Regions from separate parts of the Stenotrophomonas sp. AC248 genome, predicted to be linked through region 1. Evidence: riboswitches for the same ligand, from Rfam matches in the RefSeq annotation. Region 1 holds a riboswitch; the other holds the start of a gene.

What was found. A riboswitch is a leader RNA that binds a small molecule or an ion and turns the genes downstream of it on or off. The one in region 1 is predicted to bind cobalamin.
Positions count from the first base shown of each region.
Region 2: it holds a riboswitch for cobalamin, as region 1 does, so the genes downstream of both, btuB (TonB-dependent vitamin B12 receptor) here and metE (5-methyltetrahydropteroyltriglutamate--homocysteine S-methyltransferase) in region 1, are expected to answer to the same signal.

Region 1 covers NZ_OZ409840.1:218,200-223,606, forward strand. Annotated here, with positions in the region: gene purU (formyltetrahydrofolate deformylase) at 1-541, shown strand, start outside; gene pncA (bifunctional nicotinamidase/pyrazinamidase) at 799-1,428, opposite strand; gene ACZ0AE_RS00945 (epoxyqueuosine reductase QueH) at 1,486-2,172, opposite strand; gene metE (5-methyltetrahydropteroyltriglutamate--homocysteine S-methyltransferase) at 2,242-4,539, opposite strand; cobalamin riboswitch at 4,754-4,985, opposite strand; gene ACZ0AE_RS00955 (HigA family addiction module antitoxin) at 5,141-5,407, opposite strand, start outside.
Region 2 covers NZ_OZ409840.1:536,717-542,123, reverse strand. Annotated here, with positions in the region: gene ACZ0AE_RS02440 (aminotransferase-like domain-containing protein) at 1-590, shown strand, start outside; gene bioD (dethiobiotin synthase) at 606-1,283, opposite strand; gene ACZ0AE_RS02430 (GAF domain-containing protein) at 1,358-1,840, shown strand; gene ACZ0AE_RS02425 (TfoX/Sxy family protein) at 1,837-2,211, shown strand; gene ACZ0AE_RS02420 (histidine phosphatase family protein) at 2,328-2,990, opposite strand; cobalamin riboswitch at 3,051-3,276, shown strand; gene btuB (TonB-dependent vitamin B12 receptor) at 3,402-5,243, shown strand; gene gph (phosphoglycolate phosphatase) at 5,365-5,407, opposite strand, start outside.

The DNA.
Region 1 (5,407 bases):
GTTCCGCGCGCACAGCCGCCAGCTGCAGGTGGATATCGCGGCGGTGGCGTCCAACCATGACGACTTCGCCGCGTTGGCCGGTTCGTACGGAGTGCCGTTCCACCACCTGCCGGTCAACGCCGACAACCGCGCCGTGCAGGAACAGCAGATCATCGACCTGGTCGAGCGCGAGCAGATCGACCTGGTGGTGCTGGCGCGTTACATGCAGATCCTGTCGCCGCGCTTGTGCCAGGCGCTGGCGGGCCGGGCGATCAACATCCACCACAGCTTCCTGCCCAGCTTCAAGGGCGCGCAGCCGTATCACCAGGCGCACGCCCGTGGGGTCAAGATCATCGGCGCTACCGCGCACTACGTCACCGAAGACCTGGACGAAGGTCCGATCATCGAGCAGGACGTGGCCCGCGTGGACCACGCCATGACCCCGCGCGACCTGGTGCGGCTGGGCAGCGACACCGAATCGCAGGTGCTGGCCCGCGCCGTGCGCCGGCATGTGGAGCATCGGATCCTGCGTAACGGGCATCGTACGGTGGTGTTCCGCTGACCGGCCCGCGCCGGGGCGCGGCGTTCCGGTAGGTACCGACCGTTGGTCGGTACGCTTTCTGGCCGGCGCCCGGGGTCGTCTGGGATGGCGGGTAGTGCCGGCCGCTGGCCGGCTCCTCGCATGCTCCAAACGGTATCGGGAGCCGGCCAGCGGCCGGCACTACCAGCGCACAGCCGGCACCCGCCGATCGTTCTTTCATCCGGTAGGTACCGACCGTTGGTCGGTACGCCGTTCCGGCCGACGCCCGGCGTCGCCCGTCAGATAACCGCGATCTTCGCCTTCGCCAACGCCTCGCGCACCATGCCGTCGTTGGCGTCGGTCACCGGACGGGTCAGGTCCCACAGGAATTTCACCCGGAACCCGGATTTCACCGCGTCCTGCGCGCTCCACAGCACGCAGTAATCGCGCGCCAACCCGCACACGTGCACCTCGCGGATGCCACGCTCATGCAGCCAGCCGGCCAGCCCGGTTGGCGGGCGGCTGCCGTCCGGACCGTGGTTCTCGCGGAACGCGCTGTAGGAGTCCACCTGCTGGCGCGTGCCCTTGCGCAGGATCAGGTCGGCCACGGTCCAGTCCACGCCCGGGTGCAGTGCTGCACCGGCGCTGCCCTGCACACAGTGGTCCGGCCACAGGGTCTGCGGCTGCGCATGCAGCAGGATTGCCTCGAACGGCAGGTGCCCCGGATGCTGGCTGGCGAACGAGGCGTGGTCGGCCGGGTGCCAGTCCTGGGTGGCCACCACCGTGCGGTAGCGGCGCTGCGCAAGCAGGTCGGCAATGGGGGCCACCAGCGCGTCGCCCTGTTCGCAGGCCAGCGCGCCACCGGGCATGAAGTCCGGCTGCAGGTCGATCACCAGCAGGGCCACATCGGCGGGTAGGGCGGCGGTCATGGCAGATCCAACACAACGGAAGCGGGGCAACCAGCGTGGCGGCCCCGCGTGCGAACGTCAATCGCCCGTGGGCGCGTCGTTGTCCTGCCCGTAATACAGCAGGCCGATCTTGATGCGCTCGCGGCCGGTTTCGCGGCGGTGACGGTTGGCGTCGCGCAGCGAGTACACGCAGCCGCAGTACTCCTGCTGGTAGAACTGCTCGCGCTTGCTGATCTCCACCATGCGCGCGGCGCCACCGCCCTTGCGCCAGTTGTAATCCCAGTACTGGATGCCCGGGTAATGCGCGGCGGCGCGGTGGCCGCAGTCGTTGATCTGGTTCATGTCCTTCCAGCGCGAGATGCCCAGCGAACTGCTGATCACCGGAAAGCCATGCTCGTGCGCATACAGCGCGGTGCGCACGAAGCGCATGTCAAAGCACATCGTGCAGCGGATGCCGCGCTCGGGTTCGGCCTCCATGCCGCGGGCACGTGCGAACCAGTTGTCGGTATCGTAGTCGGCGTCGACGAACGGCACGCCATGCTTTTCGGCAAAGCGGATGTTCTCCTGCTTGCGCAGTTCGTATTCCCTGGCCGGGTGGATGTTGGGGTTGTAGAAGAAGATCGTGTATGCGATGCCCGAGGCGGTGATGGCTTCCATCACTTCGCCCGAGCACGGTGCGCAGCACGAATGCAGCAGCAGCCGGGTATGGCCGTCGGGCAGGGACAGGGTGGGGCGGTCGATCGGGGTAACAATGGGCGTGGTCATGTACGTCTCGTCGACCGCACCGCCGGCAACGGCGGCGGTGCGGTCCTTGGCTCATTTCTACAGGGTGGGTCAGGCGGCGTTGGCGTCGGCGGTTTCCTCGCGCAGCTGGCGCGCGGCGGCCACCAGTGCTTCCAGCGCGGCGCGGGTTTCCTTCCAGCCGCGGGTCTTCAGGCCGCAGTCGGGGTTGACCCAGATCTGCTCGGGCCGGAGGACTTCGGCGGCCTTGCGCAGCAGCGCCAGCATCTCTTCCTTGTCGGGCACACGCGGGGAGTGGATGTCATACACGCCCGGGCCGATCTCGTTGGGATACTGGAAGCGCACGAACGCATCCAGCAGCTCCATGCGCGAGCGCGAGGTCTCGATCGAGATCACGTCGGCATCCATCGCCGCCACCGAGTGGATGATGTCGTTGAACTCGGAATAGCACATGTGCGTGTGGATCTGGGTCGCATCGCGCACGCCACTGGCACTGATCCGGAACGCTTCCACCGCCCAGTCCAGGTACTCGCGCCACTGCGCGCGGCGCAGCGGCAGGCCTTCGCGGATGGCCGGCTCGTCGATCTGGATCACGCCGATGCCGGCCGCCTCCAGGTCCAGTACCTCGTCGCGCAGCGCCAATGCGATCTGCCGGCAGGTGTCCGCGCGCGACTGGTCATCGCGCACGAACGACCACTGCAGCACCGTCACCGGGCCGGTCAGCATGCCCTTCATCGGGCGGTCGGTCAGCGACTGCGCGTACTGCGACCAGCGCACCGTCATCGGCCGCGGACGGGTCACGTCGCCGAAGATCACCGGCGGCTTCACGCAGCGCGAGCCATAGCTCTGCACCCAGCCGTTCTTGGTGAACGCGAAGCCGTCCAGCTGCTCGCCGAAGTACTCCACCATGTCGTTGCGCTCGAACTCGCCGTGCACCAGCACGTCCAGCCCGATCTGCTCCTGCACGCGTACGCAGTGTTCGGTCTGGGTGGCCAGGAACGCATCGTAGTCGGCGTCGGACAGCTTGCCGGACTTGTTGCTGGCGCGGGCCTCGCGTACTTCCAGGGTCTGCGGGAAAGAGCCGATCGTGGTGGTGGGGAAGCGTGGCAGCTGCAGCGCACCGGCCTGGGCCAGGTGGCGCTGCGGGTAGGGGCTGTGGCGCTGCGCATCGGCGGCGGTCAGGGCGGCCAGGCGCGCGGCCACTGCGGCCTTGTGCACGCGCGGCGAGCGCCGGCGCGATTCGATGCACGCACGCGAGTGCGCCAGCGTGTCCTCGGCGCGGGCCGGGGCGTCGATGGCATCGGCCAGCACGCGCAGCTCCTGCAGCTTCTGCCTGGAGAACGCCAGCCAGCTGTGCAGTTCGTCATCCAGCTTTTTTTCCAGGTCCAGGTCGACCGGGCTGTGCAGCAGCGAACACGACGGGGCCAGCCACAGCGCATCGCTGCCCACGTGGCCGTGCGCGTAACGGGCCAGCACCAGTGCGATGTCCAGATGCGTGCGCCAGATGTTGCGACCGTTGACCAGACCGGCCGACAGCACACGACCTGGGGGCAGCGCCTTGATCACCGCATCCAGCTGCTCCGGGGCGCGCACCAGGTCCACGTGCAGGCCATCCACCGGCAGCGAGGCGGCCAGCGGCAGGTTGTCGTCCAGCGCACCGAAGTAGGTGGCCACCAGCACCTTCGGCCGCGCCGCCTCGGCCAGTACCGCGTAGGCATGGGTGAACGCGGCGCGGGTGGCCTCGTCCAGGTCCTGCACCAGCGCCGGCTCGTCCAGCTGCACCCACTGCGCGCCAGCGTCCTTCAGCTGGCCCAGCAACTGCACGTACACCGGCAGCAGGGCGTCAAGCAGGTCCAGTGCGCGGCTGCCGTCGGTGGTCTTGGACAGCAGCAGGAAGGTCACCGGGCCGATCAGCACCGGGCGGGTCTCGATGCCCAGCGCCTTGGCCTGGCGGTATTCGGCCAGCGGCTTGTCGCCACGCAGCGCGAAGCCCTGGCCGGCCTGCAGTTCGGGCACCAGGTAGTGGTAGTTGGTGTCGAACCACTTGGTCATTTCCAGCGCGTGCAGGTCATAGCCGTCGCGTTGCACGCCCCGGGCCATGGCGAAGTACCCGGCCAGCGGTTCGGCGTCGGCCAGGGCGCGGTAGCGCGCCGGAATGGCGTCGAACAGGAAGGCCGCGTCGAGCACCTGATCGTAGAAGCTGAAGTCGTTGCTCGGCGGCACATCGACGCCGGCCTCGCGCTGCAGCTGCCAATGGCGCTCGCGCAGGCCGCTGGCGGTGTCCTGCAGCGACTGGGCGCTGCTTTCGCCGGACCAGAACGCTTCCAGCGCACGCTTGAGTTCGCGCTTGGCGCCGATGCGGGGAAACCCCAGGTTGGTAACAGTGGTCATGGAACGTGTCCTCATTGCAGTAGCGGCATTGAGGAACGAAGGAACCGCGCGCCGTGCACGACATGGCTGCCGTGTCCGCCCCGCCAGCGACCTTCGCCCCCGCGGGCGAACCGGATGTCGTGGAGCGGACGCACGGGGGCAGCGCCACGCGGGCGGCATGGCGGCAGGCCCCGGCAACCTCCCCGCGGACGTTCCAGGTCGAATCAGGGGACGGTCGTGTCCCCCGGCCGGGGCCGGTATTCGGGCTGATGGACACGGGCGCGAACGCCCACCTAGTACCTGCCGCTTCCCAGGCCGGGGCCCAGTGCTGTTGGCAGGATTCGTTTCCATTCACCGCTGCGGGGCAGCTCCGGAATGGGCGCACGAGGCGCCTTCACCGGATTCCCGTTTAAACCCATCCCTTCATCTGCATGAAGAGATGGATACCTTCGGCTCGCACAAGGTAGGCCGAAGGCGGGCGGTGGTCAAGGGGCGTCGCGCCAACGAAGGAAGGTCATGGACGATGCAACGCACGTGACAGCAATGTCCGTCGCACGGGGTGCCGGGTGCGGGAGGCCATCCACGCGTTTGCGGCAAGCAAGGGGAGGGGAATGGCGGCCGCTCAGGCCGCGTGGTGGTATGGCTCGATGCGCGCCAGGACGTCGGCCAGTTCGTCCCTGGCCTTCGCCGCGTCGTAGGCCATCTGCAGGTTGAGCCAGAAGGCCTCGCTGGTGCCGAAGAAGCGCGCCAGTCGCAATGCGGTGTCGGCGGTGATGCTGCGCCTGCCCGCGATGATCTCGCCGATGCGCGTCTGCTTCACGTCGATGGACTTGGCCAAGCGGTAAGCCGTCATCCCGAAAGGGGTGAGGAACTCCTCCTGCAGGATTTC
Region 2 (5,407 bases), 320 kb from region 1:
CCCTCATCGAAGACGCGGTGTATGCCGAACTGCAGTTCCAGGAGCCGCTGGCGCCGCTGCTGAAATCCTTCGATGAAGACGGCTGGGTAATGGTGTGCAGCAGCTTCTCCAAGACACTGGCGCCGGACTACCGCATCGGTTGGCTGGACGCAGGGCGGTTCGCCGCCGACATCCAGCTGCTCAAGTTCCAGTCCACCGGGGCCGAGCCGCGCCTGCTCGGCGAGGCCGTGGGCGCGTTCCTGGAAGCGGGCAGCTACGAGCACCACCTGCGCACGCTGCGCCGCCTGTACAACGACCAGGTGCGACGCGTGCGCGCGTTGATCGCCCAGCACTTCCCGGCCGGCACGTTGGCCACCCAGCCCACCGGCGGCTTCCTGTTGTGGGTGGAGTTGCCGGCCGGCATCGACACTGGCGCGCTGTTCGAACAGGCCTTGGCGCGCGGCGTGGTGTTCATGCCCGGCCAGGTGTACTCACGCGGCGCGCGCTACCGGCATTGCCTGCGGTTGTCGTGCTGCCAGGAACTGGACGCGCCGTACGTGGACGCGATCGCCACGCTGGGGCAGCTGGCCTGCGCCCTGCGCGATGCCTGAGTCCAAGCCCCGCGGTTACAGCTGCAGGCACCCGGCCAGCCCGGCCGGATCGGCCCCGGGCGCGAAGGGCAGGCGGCCCAGGCACGGCATCGCAAGGCGGTCGTGCAGCATGGTCATGTTGTCGTCGATGCGCGCCATCTGCGGGTCGACCTCGTTGCCGATCCAGCCGATGCAGGTGGCCCCGCTGGCCGCGATCGCCGCCGCGGTGAGGCGCGCATGGTTCAGGCAACCCAGCCGCAGGCCCACCACCATCACCACCGGCAGCTGCAGCGCGTGTACCAGGTGGGCCTGGTCCAGCGTGGCCGACAGCGGTGCCAGCCAGCCGCCCACGCCCTCCACCACCACCGTGTCGGCCTGTGCGCGCAACCGCCCGAAGGCCGCCTCGATCGGGTCCAGCGCCAGCTGCACGCCGGCGTCGGCGGCGGCCAGCTCGGGCGCCAGCGGCAGGGGCAGCGCGTACGGGTTGAGGTCGGCGTAGGCCGGCACCGGCTGGCTGGCGGCCAGCAGCGCGGTGGCATCCTCGTTGCGCCACCCGTGCGCGGTGCGCTCGCAGCCGCTGGCCACCGGCTTCATCCCCACCGCCGTGCCACCGCGCTGGCGCAGCGCGTGCAGCAGCACGCAGCTGCTGAAGGTCTTGCCGATGCCGGTATCGGTACCGGTGACATACAGGGCGGGAAGCGGGTAGGCGGTCATCACGGCCGGGATCGGGAAGGAGCGGTGCATTATCGACGGTCCCGGCGCGGCCTGCTGCTTGCTAGACTCCGGGCATGTTCGATACTTCCACGCTCACCGGCAGCAAGCCGGAACAGTACGGCCAGCTGCTGGCCCAGGCCCGCGCACTGGTACACGGCGAGCGCGACCGCATCGCCAATGCGGCCAACCTGTCGGCCCTGGTCTACCACGCCCTGCCGCACCTGAACTGGGTGGGCTTCTACTTCTTCGACGGCACCGAGCTGGTGGTCGGCCCGTTCCAGGGGCTGCCGGCCTGCGTGCGCATCCCGCTGGACAAGGGCGTGTGCGGCGCGGCGGCCAGCCAGCGCGTGACCCAGCGCATTGAAGACGTGGATGCCTTCCCCGGCCACATCGCCTGTGATTCGGCGTCGCGCTCGGAACTGGTGGTGCCACTGGTCCACGGCGATACCCTGATCGGCGTGTTCGACCTGGACAGCCCCTCGCTGGCGCGGTTCGACGCCGACGACCAGGCCGGCCTGGAGGCGATCGCCGCGGTGTTCGTCGAGGCCCTGGGATGAGCACCAAGCTGCGCAACATCGGTCCCAAGAGCGCAGCCTGGCTGCGCCAGGTCGGGTTGCGCACGCCCGAGGAGCTGATCGCGATCGGCGCGGTCGGCGCGTTCGTGAAGGTGCGCCGCGCCGGCTTCAAGCCCAGCCTCAACCTGCTCTACTCGCTGGAAGGCGCGCTGCAGGACTGCCATTGGCAGGAACTGCCCGAAGCACGCCGCACCGAACTGGTGGCCGAGTACGAGGCCATCATTGCCGACAAGCCGCTGAAAAAGGCACCCCCGGCGTCCGGCCCGGTCTACGACCGCACCGCCGAACGTCGCGATGATGAAGCCGACGCCGACGACGTGCCGCCGTTCGAACCGGACGACGAGACCGCGTAGAGCCGGGCTCTGCCGCGCCTCCGGGTACAGAGACCCCGGTTTGAACAACGCATCGCCATGCGCCCATTGTTCACCGCGCAACCGGCTGTCGTAGAGCCGGTGCGCACCGCACGCGATCAAGGCTGCTGCAGTTCCAGCAGTTCGCCCCACAGGCGGTCGTCCTCGCGCTCCACGCGCAGCTGCAGGCGGGTGCCGTGGTCGATGCGCAGTGCCCAGCACATTGCCATCGGCAGGCCACACACCTGCGACAGCACCATCCGCAAGGGGCCGCCATGGCTGACGATCAGGGTGGGCAGCGGGTCGGGGTCATCCAGCAACCGGTGCAGGCCACGGGCAATGCGGCGCTCGAAGTGGCCCCAGCTTTCGCCGTGCGGTGGCGGGTTGGCGTGCGGGTCCAGGTGGAACGCCGACAGCTCCTGCATCGGCAGCTCATGCAGCGCCTGCCCATCCCAGTCGCCGAAGTCGAGTTCGGCCCACTCCTCGTCGGCCACCACTTCCACCCCGTGCGGCAACGCGAGCGCATCGGCAGTGGCCAGCGCACGCTGGCGGGGCGAGCTCACCACGCGTTGCCAGGGCAGCCCCGCATAGCGTGCGCACAGGGCGTCGGTACTGCCGTCTTCCAGCACGGGGTCGGTGCGCCCGTCCAGGTGGCCGTCACGGCCGGTGCTGGCGTGGCGGATCAGGTCCAGGATCACGCCGCTGCCTGCGCGGTGGATGGAGCGGAACGGTGCTGCAACCTCGAAGGGGTCATGGGCATCACATCGTGGAACGAGGGGCATTCTAACCGCTCGCTCCGTGCCACCCCGCCGCGCCGGCTGCCGCAGCCAGGCCTTTGCTCTACACTGCGCGCACTTCCAGGTGACCTGCGGCGCATGCCGGCAGGTTGAAACGGGAAGCCGGTGACGCAGCAGACCCTTGCCTGCCACTCCGGCGCTGCCCCCGCAACGGTAAGCGTGGAAACACCCGGCATTACGCCACTGTGCTTGCGCATGGGAAGGCGCCGGGTGCGATGGCCCTGGCCATCGGCCCGCAAGCCCGGAGACCGGCCTGGAAGACGACTGGTTGCGATGCGGCGGGCATGGCGGCGGCAAGCGGCGCCGTGCGCGTGTCCGCCCACCGTCGATCCATCCCTGCAGCGCGATCATCCCCACCCCTTGCCGCGCGGGCGTGCGCGGTGCATGGAGTCATCGATGAAGCTGCAGATCCAAGTCCTTTCCCTGGCCGTGCTGTCGGCCCTGCCCCTGCTGGCGTCGGCCCAGGACGAGGCGACCGCGCTGGACCAGGTCCTGGTCACCGCCACCCGCACCCCGATCGCCCTGCAGGACAGCATCTCCCCGGCGCAGGTGATCGACCGCGCCGAGATCGAGCGCAGCCAGGCGCCGTCGCTGCAGGACCTGCTGCGTGGCCGCGCCGGCATCAACCTCAACAACAGTGGCGGGCTGGGCAAGCAGAGCTCGCTGTTCCTGCGCGGCACCAACTCGGCCCACACCCTGGTGCTGGTGGACGGCGTGCGCATCAACACCGGCGACCTGGGCCTGGCCATGATCCAGGACCTGCCGCTGGCGCAGATCGAGCGCATCGAAATCGTGCGCGGGCCGCAGTCCAGCCTGTACGGTGCCGACGCGATCGGTGGCGTGATCCAGATCTTCACCCGCCGTAACGCCGGCACCTTCGCCCCGCACTTCCAGGTGGGCGGCGGCAGCAACGGCCTGCGCGAAGCCAGCGGTGGCTTCGGCGGCAGCGGCGCGCGTGGCTGGTTTGGCACCGACATCGCCTACCAGCACACCGACGGTATCAACTCGTGCCGCGGCGATGCCGCGACCTTCGCTGGCTGCGGTGCCGACGAGCCCGACCGCGACGGCTACCGCAACCTGTCGATGAGCCTGCGCGGCGGTTACGCGCTGACCGATGCGCTGAGCGTGGAAGGGACCGCGCTGCGCGCCGAAGGCGAGAACCACTACGACGGTTACTACAACTATTCGGAAACGCTGCAGCAGGTGCTGGGCGGCAAGGTGCGTTACACCCCCAGCGAGCGCTTCACCCTGACCGCCAACGTCGGGCGTGCCGACAACGAATCGGACAACTACAACGGCAGCACCTGGCTGGGTGCGGCGCAGACCCACCGCAACAGCGCCTCGGTGCAGGCCGACGTGGGCATCGCCGAGGGCCAGCTGCTCAGCGCCGGCGTGGACTGGAGCCAGGACAACCTGGACGGCAGCAGCGCCGGCTACCTGGTCGACAGCCGCGACAATACCGGCGTGTTCGTGCAGTACCAGGGCCGCTTCGGCGCGCACCACCTGCAGGCCAGCGTGCGCAACGACGACAACGAGCAGTTCGGCAACCACACCACCGGCAGCCTGGGCTGGGGCCTGGAGCTGGGCAGCGGGTTCCGCCTCAACGCCAGCTACGGCACCGCGTTCAAGGCCCCGACCTTCAGCGACCTGTACGACCCGTGGAGTGGCGTGCCGGGCCTGGACCCGGAAAAATCGAAGAGCGCCAACGTCGGCATCGCCCAGCAGGGCGAGGGCTGGCGCTGGGGCCTGGACGTGTACGAAACCCGCATCGATGACCTGATCACCTACGATTCCACCACCTTCATGATGTCGCAGGTGGAGAAGGCGCGCATCCGCGGTGCCGAGTTGACCGGTGGCATCACCTTGGCCGGGTTCGACGTGAACGCCCAGCTCAGCCACACCGATCCGCGCAACCGCACCAACGGCAGCGCGCAGTTCGACAACTGGCTGGCCCGCCGCGCACAGAACACCGCGCGCCTGGACATTGACCGCAGCTTCGGTGGCTTCCGCGCCGGCGTGACCGCCAACGGTGCCGGCAAGCGCTACGACAACGCCGCCAACACCGTGCGCCTGGCCGGTTACGGCACGCTCGACCTGCGCCTGGAATACGCACTGAGCCGCGACTGGTCGGTGCTCGGCCGGGTCAGCAATGTGTTCGACCGCGATTACGAAACGGTGGCCTGGTACAACCAGCCCGGCCGCGAGTACCGCCTGAGCGTGCGCTACCAGCCGAAATAAGGGATCTGGACGGCGGCACTGCCGCCGTCCCACCCTCGGTAGGTGCCGACCGTTGGTCGGCACAATCATTGAACCTGGTAGGTGCCGACCGTTGGTCGGCACACGCGTTATCCGCCGCCGGTTACAGCACCAGCAATTCCCGCAGATCATCCACCACGGCCACC